3 regions of the Leptolyngbya boryana PCC 6306 genome follow, and region 1 is predicted to be linked to each of the others. Evidence: predicted binding sites of a transcription regulator. Region 1 holds the regulator's gene; each other region holds the start of a gene.
The links. Region 1 encodes NtcA, which controls nitrogen genes in cyanobacteria. Its sites were predicted from a motif close to TTTGTANNNNNNNNTACAAA; they were not measured.
Positions count from the first base shown of each region.

Region 2: the regulator NtcA is predicted to act here: its motif matches at 2,070-2,089, upstream of LEPBO_RS0130380 (SAM hydrolase/SAM-dependent halogenase family protein).
Region 3: the regulator NtcA is predicted to act here: its motif matches at 1,586-1,605, upstream of LEPBO_RS0119175 (DUF6761 family protein).

Region 1 is NZ_KB731324.1:5,219,810-5,223,086, reverse strand. It holds gene LEPBO_RS0126080 (DUF3084 domain-containing protein) at 1-789, opposite strand, end outside; gene ntcA (global nitrogen regulator NtcA) at 909-1,580, opposite strand; gene fabI (enoyl-ACP reductase FabI) at 2,020-2,820, shown strand; gene LEPBO_RS0126065 (vWA domain-containing protein) at 2,845-3,277, shown strand, end outside.
Region 2 is NZ_KB731324.1:6,106,567-6,109,843, forward strand. It holds gene LEPBO_RS38750 (chromosome segregation ATPase) at 1-234, shown strand, start outside; gene LEPBO_RS0130375 (inositol monophosphatase family protein) at 352-1,167, shown strand; gene LEPBO_RS0130380 (SAM hydrolase/SAM-dependent halogenase family protein) at 1,256-2,032, opposite strand; gene pirA (arginine synthesis PII-interacting regulator PirA) at 2,156-2,308, shown strand; gene LEPBO_RS43080 (hypothetical protein) at 2,560-2,724, opposite strand; gene moaC (cyclic pyranopterin monophosphate synthase MoaC) at 2,857-3,277, opposite strand, start outside.
Region 3 is NZ_KB731324.1:3,810,642-3,813,918, reverse strand. It holds gene LEPBO_RS37570 (WG repeat-containing protein) at 1-626, opposite strand, end outside; gene LEPBO_RS0119180 (response regulator transcription factor) at 745-1,527, opposite strand; gene LEPBO_RS0119175 (DUF6761 family protein) at 1,760-2,002, shown strand; gene grxD (Grx4 family monothiol glutaredoxin) at 2,120-2,437, opposite strand; gene LEPBO_RS0119165 (BolA family protein) at 2,462-2,707, opposite strand; gene LEPBO_RS37565 (caspase family protein) at 2,755-3,277, opposite strand, start outside.

The DNA.
Region 1 (3,277 bases):
TGCCAGATCACCTCGGCGAATCTGTTCCACATCTTGCTGAATTTGCTGAACGGCTGCCACGAGAAAAGCTCTCTGCTGTTCCAGGGTTTTCAATTCTGCTTCGCGTTGAGCAATGACTTGATCGCGCTCATTAATTTCGCGATCGCGCTTTTCAATCAGGGCAGTTCGTTCCGCAATTTGCGCATCTCGTTCCGCAATTTGGGCTTTCACCTGATCCCGTTGTTCAATTAACGCCTGCTGCTCAGATTCCAGCTGATTGATTTCGTTGCGGAGCGAAAGTGCTTGCTGAGAAACTGTTTCTAGCTGATTGCGGGTGAGATCTCGCTGCGCTTCTGTCCTGCGAAGTTGGGCATCGGTTTCTCGTTGTCGAGCGACTGAAACTTGAAGATTGGCATTGAGGCGCTTGAGATATTCCTCAATTTGGGCACGTTCCGATCGCGCTTGCTCTAGATCTTTCTCAACCTCAGCTTTTCGCTGATCTGTGGTTTTGAGATCAGCCGTGACTTTATCGAGGTCGCGATTTGTCGCCCGCAAGTCGGCTTGAATTCGCCCGAAGTTCAACACCATCTCTCGAAAGGTGCGGCTCGCAAGCAGTAAAACGCCTAACGTAGAGGCAGAAATCAGCGTGCCCGTCAAAATCGTCACGACAACTGCTGTTTGTTTGGGACGGAGATTGAACAAGCTGAGGCGGGCTTTTCCCACGCGCGTTCCTAAGCGATCGCCGACTGTCGCGATCACCCCTCCTAACACCAACACCACCAAAATTAGAATTAGCCCGACATCGGACATGACGCTCCCACAAACCCCTAGACATACTGCACTCTAAGGGCACTTTCAGACTTTGCCTTTCATTATGACTGCTCGCTCTATGATTCGCGTGAGTCACTCAGGACTGAATTCTAATCGAATTAGGTAAATTGTTGACTAAGCGTTACCGGATTATGAACGGTTATTTTTTTCTTGTGAATTGAGATCATTTTGTCCTGACGCAAATCTCCCAGTAAGCGGGTGACTGTGACGCGAGTCGAGCCGATTGCTTCAGCGATCGCTTGGTGAGACAGTTTGAGATCAATCATGATCCCCTCTTGTGAGGGCACACCAAAGTCACGACACAGAATCAGGAGGAAACTCACAAGACGCGATCCCATATCTCGGTGCGCCAGCGTTTCAATCATCATTTCAGTTTGTAAGATTCTCGACGACAAGCCTTTCAGCATCAGCATTGAGAGTTCGGGATTGTCTTTGAGCGCTTTTTCAACTTGTTCGATCGGAACAGACAGCAATTCGACAGGGGTGAAGGCAACTGCGTGATAAAAGCGATCGGCACGTTGTCCTGTGATCAGAGAAAGCACCCCGAACACGCTGTTTTCTCGCAGCAGCGCGACGGTAATTTCTTCTCCTGCCTCGTACACCCGTGAGAGTTTAACCGCACCCTTGACGAGAAAGTAGACCCGCTCCGCCGGATCGCCCGGAAAGAAGATGGTCTTACCGCGTTCAAACGTCTCTACAACAGGAGGATATGCTCCCCCTCCAATCTGACGAAACATCGCTGCAAGCGGTTTATCCTTGGTCACTACCATTTCTTTCCTTGTCGTATCGAGTGAAGCTGGGAAGTCTAACAGTCTATGTAAGCAATCGATGACTTTAGACCACTAAAACTGAGTCTATGATCTGTTTTAGTGTCGTAAACTACAATTTCGCTTTGATCTTCAGAAAACTCAGTAAATTCTCTAAGAAGAAGGCGCAATTTCGAGTCGATCTACTGGAATCTTCTGGGCAGACCCAATAATTTCCACAGATCATACCGTGAAAGCACGAATATTCTAGGACGAGGCATTAAGGAATCATGAAGGATTCCGAACCAGAATCAGAGAGGATTCGCTGGCAGAAAAACCGAACTGAGAAATGACGCAATTCGATCCTCGATCCGCCAAGCTTGGGACGATCGCGTCAGCGAAGAGCAGTTCGAGAGGGATCCCTTTCTGCTATCCTCATAAATGCTTTACACGGTAGAAGACCATGCTAGACCTGACTGGAAAGAACGCACTTGTAACGGGAATCGCGAACAACCGCTCGATCGCATGGGGCATCGCTCAGCAGCTACACAAAGCAGGCGCAAATATTGGCATCACCTATCTACCGGATGCAACCGGCAAAGCGGAAAAGAAAGTTGCCGACTTGACCGAGCCGCTCAATCCCAGTTTGTTCTTGCCGTTGAACGTGCAAGATGACGCACAGATTGAGAGCGCATTCAATACCGTGAAAGACAAATGGGGCAAGTTGGATATTCTGATCCACTGTCTCGCATTTGCTAGCAAAGATGATTTATCCGGCGATTTCTCCAAAACGTCGCGCGCGGGTTATTCGCTGGCGTTGGATATCAGTTCTTACTCGCTGGTGCAACTAGCTGGAGCCGCAAAACCTCTAATGAGCGAAGGCGGTAGTATCGTGACGCTGACTTACCTCGGTGGTGTGAAAGTCATCCCGAACTATAACGTCATGGGAATTGCCAAGGCAGCATTGGAAATGAACGTGCGCTACCTCGCAAATGAGTTAGGGCAGAACAATATTCGAGTCAATGCGATTTCAGCAGGTCCGATTCGGACATTGGCTTCCTCGGCAGTCGGTGGCATTCTCGATATGATTCACCACGTTGAAGAAGTTGCGCCGTTACGTCGAACTGTGACGCAGATCGAAGTCGGGAATACCGCAGCATTTCTCTGTAGTGACTTATCAAGCGGGATCACGGGTCAGGTGATCTACGTCGATGCAGGCTACGAAATTATGGGGATGACGGGATCGAAGCCCAGTGCTGGATAGCAATTAGACGATAGGAGATGTGCCGTGCCCAATTTTGAAACTTTGCAAAATCGAGACTACACCTTGATTTTGGATAAAAGTGGCAGTATGTCTACCAATGATCAAATTGGGGGCGGCAGTCGTTGGGAAGCAGCCCAAGAATCAACGCTGGCACTGGCGCGCAAATGCGAGCAGTTTGATCCCGATGGTATTACGGTTTATACGTTTTCTAGCCGATTCAGACGGTACGAAAATGTGACGGCGAGCAAAGTCGCACAGATTTTTATGGAAAACGATCCGGTTGGCTCGACCAATCTGGCAGCAGTGTTGCGGGATGCCACCGAAGATTATTTTCGCCGCAAAGCCACAGGGCAGAGCAAAACTGGAGAAACCATTTTAGTCATTACCGATGGTGAGCCGGACGATCGCCGAGCCGTGATTGAAGCGATCGTGCAAGCGACACAGAAAATGGAACGCG
Region 2 (3,277 bases), 890 kb from region 1:
GTCACAGAAGGAATTCAGATTGCAGATACTGTACCCATAGCTAGCCCACTCCGCCCAGAAGCTCAGACGTTGATGAATGATCTGAGTCAGCAATTGCTGCAAACGGCAATGTCACAAGCGAGTGTAGATCCGGCGGGCGCGATCGCGATCGCTCAAAGAATTCCACTCGGCACGAATGCTTACGACCAGGCACAGTCGTTGATTCCTTTATGGCAACGCAGCTTAAGAAGATAGCCTGTTCTAAGATGTGAGAGTCTGACTTTGCAGGATGAAAAGATGAAGGAGCATTTTGCAGGATGATGGAAGAATACTCCCTGCTCTCTATCTCCCGCACTGCTTTGGGATTTCGATATGTCTGAATTTTGGAATACGGTTCTCTCTTTTGCTCAGCAAATCACCACAGAAGTTGGTGCACAATTGCTCAAGGATTTTGGACAAGCTCAGGCAGCCGAAAAAGCCGATGGCAGTTTGGTGACACAATCGGATCAATGGGCGGATGAACGGATTCGGAGCGCGATCGCTCAAGCTTTTCCTGATCACGGGGTTTTGAGCGAAGAAGTCGAGCATATTTTTCCCGATCGAGAATGGTGCTGGATTATTGATCCAGTCGATGGCACAACGAATTTTGCACGAGGATTGCCGCTATGGGGAATCTCGATCGGATTGCTTTATCAGGGCACTCCGGTTTTTGGATTGGTACATTTGCCCCCATTGGGGCAGTCTTTTTATGGATATTGGCAGGGTGAATCAGGGCTAGAGATGCCGTCGGGGGCTTTTCTCAATGGCAAACCGATTCGATCGAGCCAAGAAGCTTTAACGAAGAATCATTTTTTTAATCTCTGTGCAAGAAGTACTTCGGTTTTGCAGCAGCCGTTTCCTGCGAAAATTCGGATGTTGGGAGTAGCGACTTACAATTTGCTGACCGTTGCGGCGGGGTCAACAATGGGCGGAGTTGAGGCGACTCCAAAAATTTGGGATATTGCGGCGGTTTGGGCGATCGTGCAAGCATCAGGAGCCGTTTGGTATCCGCTAGAGTTAACCCCGATTTTTCCGTTAGAGGTTGGGAAAGATTATGGAGCACGATCATATCCCACGTTAGTCGTGAGTCGCAAAGAGTTGATCGAGGTTTTTGAGCCGTTGGTTCGGGCGATCGGTAAATTTAAATAGCGGTGATTTGAACAATCTACAAGCCTTCAACGCTTCATGGTTCTTTCAATGATTGGATGGTGAACTCAGAAGTCTTGAAGTTTTCGGACTAATTTGACTGAATAACAGTCACGATCGACGTTCCAATCCCCAATTTCAAATAGCTCTGAGCATTGCCATGATTCATCGCAATTTCAACCCAACCGTGACTTCCAATCAGTCCGATGATCTCGCCAACTTTCGCATCAGCATAGGTTGTATGACCTGCATAAATCGATTGATGAATCTGAACTGACCAAGAGCAATTGAAAAACCTTTCCCCCGGAATATTGGTGATCAAATTGCCGAAATGATCGATCGCCTGAATTACTCCTTGAATGCCATTCTCGGTTGCGATCGCATCAGGAATTGGCAATTTGATGATCGAATTCAAATCAATTTCATCCCCTAACTCTTTCAAGGGAACGCCACTTGCAAGGTGTGCTCCAACCGGGGAAAAGATATCGCGCCCGTGGAATGTTGCGCTGGGAGTTTGAGATCGCCAATATTTTCGATTCGTTAACTCGACCGCTGCCACTGCATGTTCTAAGATGCCGCTCACCAAACCATTATCTGGCGCAACCACAAATCCAGCTTTCAGCTGCACTGCGATCGCTCTGCGCGAACTGCCTACGCTTGGATCAACCACGACAACATGAACTGTTCCGTCCGGAAAATACGGATAGGCAGTCATAAGTTGAAAACGGGCAGAAGTAATATCTTGCGGAGGAATTTGATGCGTAAGGTCGATAGTTTGCAGCCTTGGATTAATTTGAGCGATCGTACCTTTCATCACTCCGACATAAGCATCACTTAATCCAAAGTCTGTCATCAGGGTAACAATCATCTGTTTTGTCAAAAAACTACATCTTAAGTATGAATTTTTAGTAGCATAAGCTACCGTTTTAATTTGCCAATGCTAATATCAAATCATGGTGATAAGAAAAACTAACCTCTAGGAACCCTACATATGAATAGAAATCGTCTTCACGCAGCCGAAGTTACCCGCGTTCACCGCGAAAACTTACAACGAAATCTACAACGCCGCATGGAAGCAGCAAGAGCACGTGGCGATCAAGCTCTGCTGCGGATGTTGGAAGCAGAAGCAAGTTATCTGAGATAAAGTGTCTCCCTCATCTCTCATTGTAGGATCTCAAATATGCGCGGCTTAGCCGCGCTTTTTTAATGGTGAATTTTGGATTGAGGAAGGACGGCTTCAGCAATCGTCCTGTCCCTATCAATTCTGCAATTCAAAATCCACCTTAATATAAGAGAACTCAATTCAACTGATCGTGAGATCTGGGCTTGGGTTTCGCTGAACTCGCAGAAATTTTAGAATTGCACGTTGAGCAGAGCCGCAACCTGGCTGATGATTCATCTCGGACGACGCGTGCCGAAGTCGAGCGTAAACCATACAGAGTCAAGCAGTGAGATGTATTCATCTGCCGATAAATGTCCGGAGTGGCAACACGCCTCTAAAGCTTGTGCGATCGCATTAAAGAGCGATTCAGTCAGTTCTAATTCGTTCGGTTCATTCATTGCGGGAATACCACCTTGGATTTGCCAATGGAAAAATGAGGGGGCGATGTCAAGGGAGCATTTCCTGAGTATAAGCAATTTCACGGGGAACGCCTTCAAATAGTTCCCGCTTTACAAAAAATTTAAGAGGAATTACGGGTTTGGTGATTGCTGATAATCTCCCGATTTTCCTCCCGTTTTGCTCAGCAAGCAAATTTGTTCGATCGTAATGGATTTCTCGAGCGCTTTCGCCATGTCATAGAGCGTCAAAGCCGCAATAGAGGCTGCTGTCAAAGCCTCCATTTCAACGCCCGTCTCTGCTTTGATTTTCACAGTGGCTTGAATCTCAAATCCGGGAAGTTCGGGCACGGCAATAATATTGACTTCGACTTTTTGAATCGGGAGTGGGTGACACAGTGGAATTAAATTGGATGTTTGCTTCGCTGCCATGATTCCGGCGATTCGGGCTGTGCTTAGAACATCCCCTTTCGGACTATTACCCGACTCGATCGCCAGTAAAGTTTCGGGCTTCATCCGCACCCGCGCGATCGCTGTTGCTTGTCTTATCGTTGCA
Region 3 (3,277 bases), 1.4 Mb from region 1:
AATTGCCCAGTTTGATTGATATAGCCCCATTTCTGACCGATTTTGGCAGCAGCAAGCCCATGAGAAAACTGCCAAGCGTCATCGAATCTTAGTGAGATCGCAGTTCGACCCGACGCATCAATATAGCCATATTTCTCGCCCCGCTTCACTGCTGCCAATCCGTTAGAAAAGCCCGAGGTCAATTGATATTGAGGCGCGATCGCAACTTCTCCAGTCGGTTTGATAAATCCGTAAAGCCGTCCCATCTGCACGACTGCAAATCCTTCTCGAAATCGCGTCACCCGTTCAAATTTCGGCGGAATTGCTACTTCTCCCTGACGATTCAGAAACCCATACTGATCCCCCAATTTCACCACCGCCAAGCCTTCCGAAAAGGGCGAATACGCTTCAAACTCTTGTTTCGGCGTAACCATTACTCGTCCCAAACGATCGATATAGCGAAATTCGCGCCCCAATTGCACCAGCGCTGTTCCTTCAGCAAAATCGGTTGCACTGTCAAACTGATGGTCGATCGCGAAGAGATCACTTGCGATCGCACGTTGTTCAATCGTCAAATTTGGCGGATGGCTGCAAACACTAACCGTCGCAAACCCCAACGTCGCAAGCAATAAAAAACGCAGCATCATGACCCAGAACCGTCATAGACTCCCCTAAGTGTATCGACCTCACAGATTTTGGGACATATGAGATCGCATTGCATCACATCGGTTATCCAACAAATCAGGAATTCGTCGAAATTTTTCCCTAAATCCGAGGACGTTGAACCGCTGCCATTCTCGACATTGAAGCCGTTGCTGGTTTACGAGGCAATTGCCCATTATTCTGATGCACCGGAGGCGCGTTCAAAATCTCCAAATTCAACCGATACCCCACATTCCGCACCGTCTGAATCAAATTCGGTTGCCTCGGATCAATCTCCACCTTCTTACGCAAAGACAGGACGTGAGTATCCACAGTTCGAGGATTATCAATCTCATCAGGCCAAGCTCGTTGCAGCAGATCTGCCCGACTCAAAGCGGTTCCGCCTGCCTGAGCCAGCACATAGAGCAAACTAAACTCCTGTGGGGTCAACTCAATCAACTCACCCTTAAATCGCACCCGCCGATGCACCAAGTCAATTTTCAGATCCCCAAAATCGAGATTTACCGGAGGAGCCGCCGTCCGCTGTCGCCGCAACAACGCCTCCACTCGCGCCAAAAACTCCTGCATCCCGAACGGCTTTGTCAGATAGTCATCCGCCCCTGATCGCAACCCTGCGACAATATCAGATTCAGTTGTCCGGGCAGACAGCATCAGAATCAGCGCCGTCTGCTGCTGACTCAACCAGCGACAAAACTCCAACCCATCGCCACTGGGCATCTCAGAATCAAGGATCATGAGATTGGGCTGCCGCACCAGAAACATCTCACGCGCTTGGTGCAAATCAGCCGATTGGTGGACTTGGTAGCCCGCCTGCTGAAGATGCCATCCTAGCAGCGATCGAAGGTGCGGATTTCCTTCAACGATTTGTATATTAATGGCTCCCACGGGGGCAACTTGACCTCAAAATGCTTGAGTTAAGGGTATCAAAGCTTCTTAGTTTTGATTTGTAACGGGTGCTACCCATATGTACTCCGCCTACACAACGTTCCGTATCGGAGTATGTCTTTCTATAGAATTTCGATACAAACCGAGAGAATAGCGAGTGTAATGTTAAGCTAAAGTCATAGCTCAGTGAGTGGAATGCCAAACGGCATCTGTTGTTTTCGCGTCATCGCATATGCTTCAAGATTCTTTGACGATTCGCTATTATCAACGCCTCTCCGACGCTCTCGTCGAACTCTGGAACCGGGGCTATCGTTACGATGACCTGCGTCTCTACTTAGACGGGTACTTGTCCGCGCTCCGACATGCTAGCGTGCTAGAGCCGTACCAGATCAATCGTCTGGAAGAGGAAATTACTCGCTACATCTATGATCCGTCGAATTTCGACATGGTGATGCCAGAACCAGACTACCGATAGAAATGAGAAAAGGGGTGCGTGCGCGCCCCTTTTTGATTTGGTTGGTCAGTCGCAGAGGTGAGAGTAGGGGGTAGGGAGTAAGAATCAATCTTCCCCTACTCCCCACTCCCCGCCTCATTATGAGGCGAGCGCAACTTCTACAAGCTGCTGCAATTCGCCACTCTGGTACATCTCAATCATGATGTCCGAACCGCCAATAAATTCCCCATTTACATACACTTGGGGAATCGTTGGCCAGTTCGAGAACTCTTTCACGCCTTGACGGACTTCAGGGTCTTCTAGCACGTCTACGGTCGTGTAGGGGACACCCAGCGTATTGAGAATTTGCACAACGTTATTGGAAAAGCCGCACATTGGCATGAGTTTGCTGCCTTTCATGAAAACGACAATTTTGTCGCTATCGACGATCGATTTGATGCGGTTTGAGGTAGTCATAAGTAAGTTCAAGGGGTAAGAGAGTTAGTTTTTGGTTGCCCATTCTTCGGGCGTGAACGTATTCAGTGAGAGAGCATGAATGGCTTCGGTGGAGAGTGCCTGTTGAACCGCACCATACACAAGCTGATGCTGTTGAACGCGACGCTTCCCAGCAAAGGCTGAGGAGACGACTGTCACCTCGAAATGCTCCCCATCAGGACTGTTTGCCTGCACTTGGGCATCCGGCAATCCTGCTTTGATCATTGCCTCAACCTGATCCGGGCTAATCATTGGGGTTCCTCGATGTAATCGTTTCGCGAATTTTCCTGATTCTTAGTCTAACGAGCTTTGCGCCACTGCTGGATCGCTTTCTGTGCCTCGGCGTAAACTTGAGGTCGATCTTTTGGAACGAGTTGAGCGGCTGAAATCGCTTGTTGAAACTCTTTCTGCTCTGCTCGTTTGCGCGCAATTTCTAGAATATTGCGACTCCATCGATCGATGTCTTGTTGCGCTTCAGCATAGAGGGGATCATTCGGTGGGATTGCGCGCGCCCGATCAATCGCGCGACTTGCATCTGATGCTAGCGTGGGTTTGATTAACGATCGGGCTTCATTCAAGATCTTTCCAGAATCAGGACTCGGTGATGCCACAGCTTGAGGCGCAGGAGAAGGTTGAGTATTCGCCGTTTGCTGCCCGCCCATAAACGCCGACCAGTTGCGGAACAGCACGCCAAGCAGCAACACTAATAAGAGCGCACTCCCTCCAAACAACAACCGTTCCCAAAACATTTGATCGGGGGCATCCGACTCTTCGGGCACTGGAGAAGCCGCAGGTGAAAGTTCTTCAGTCTGTTCTGATTCA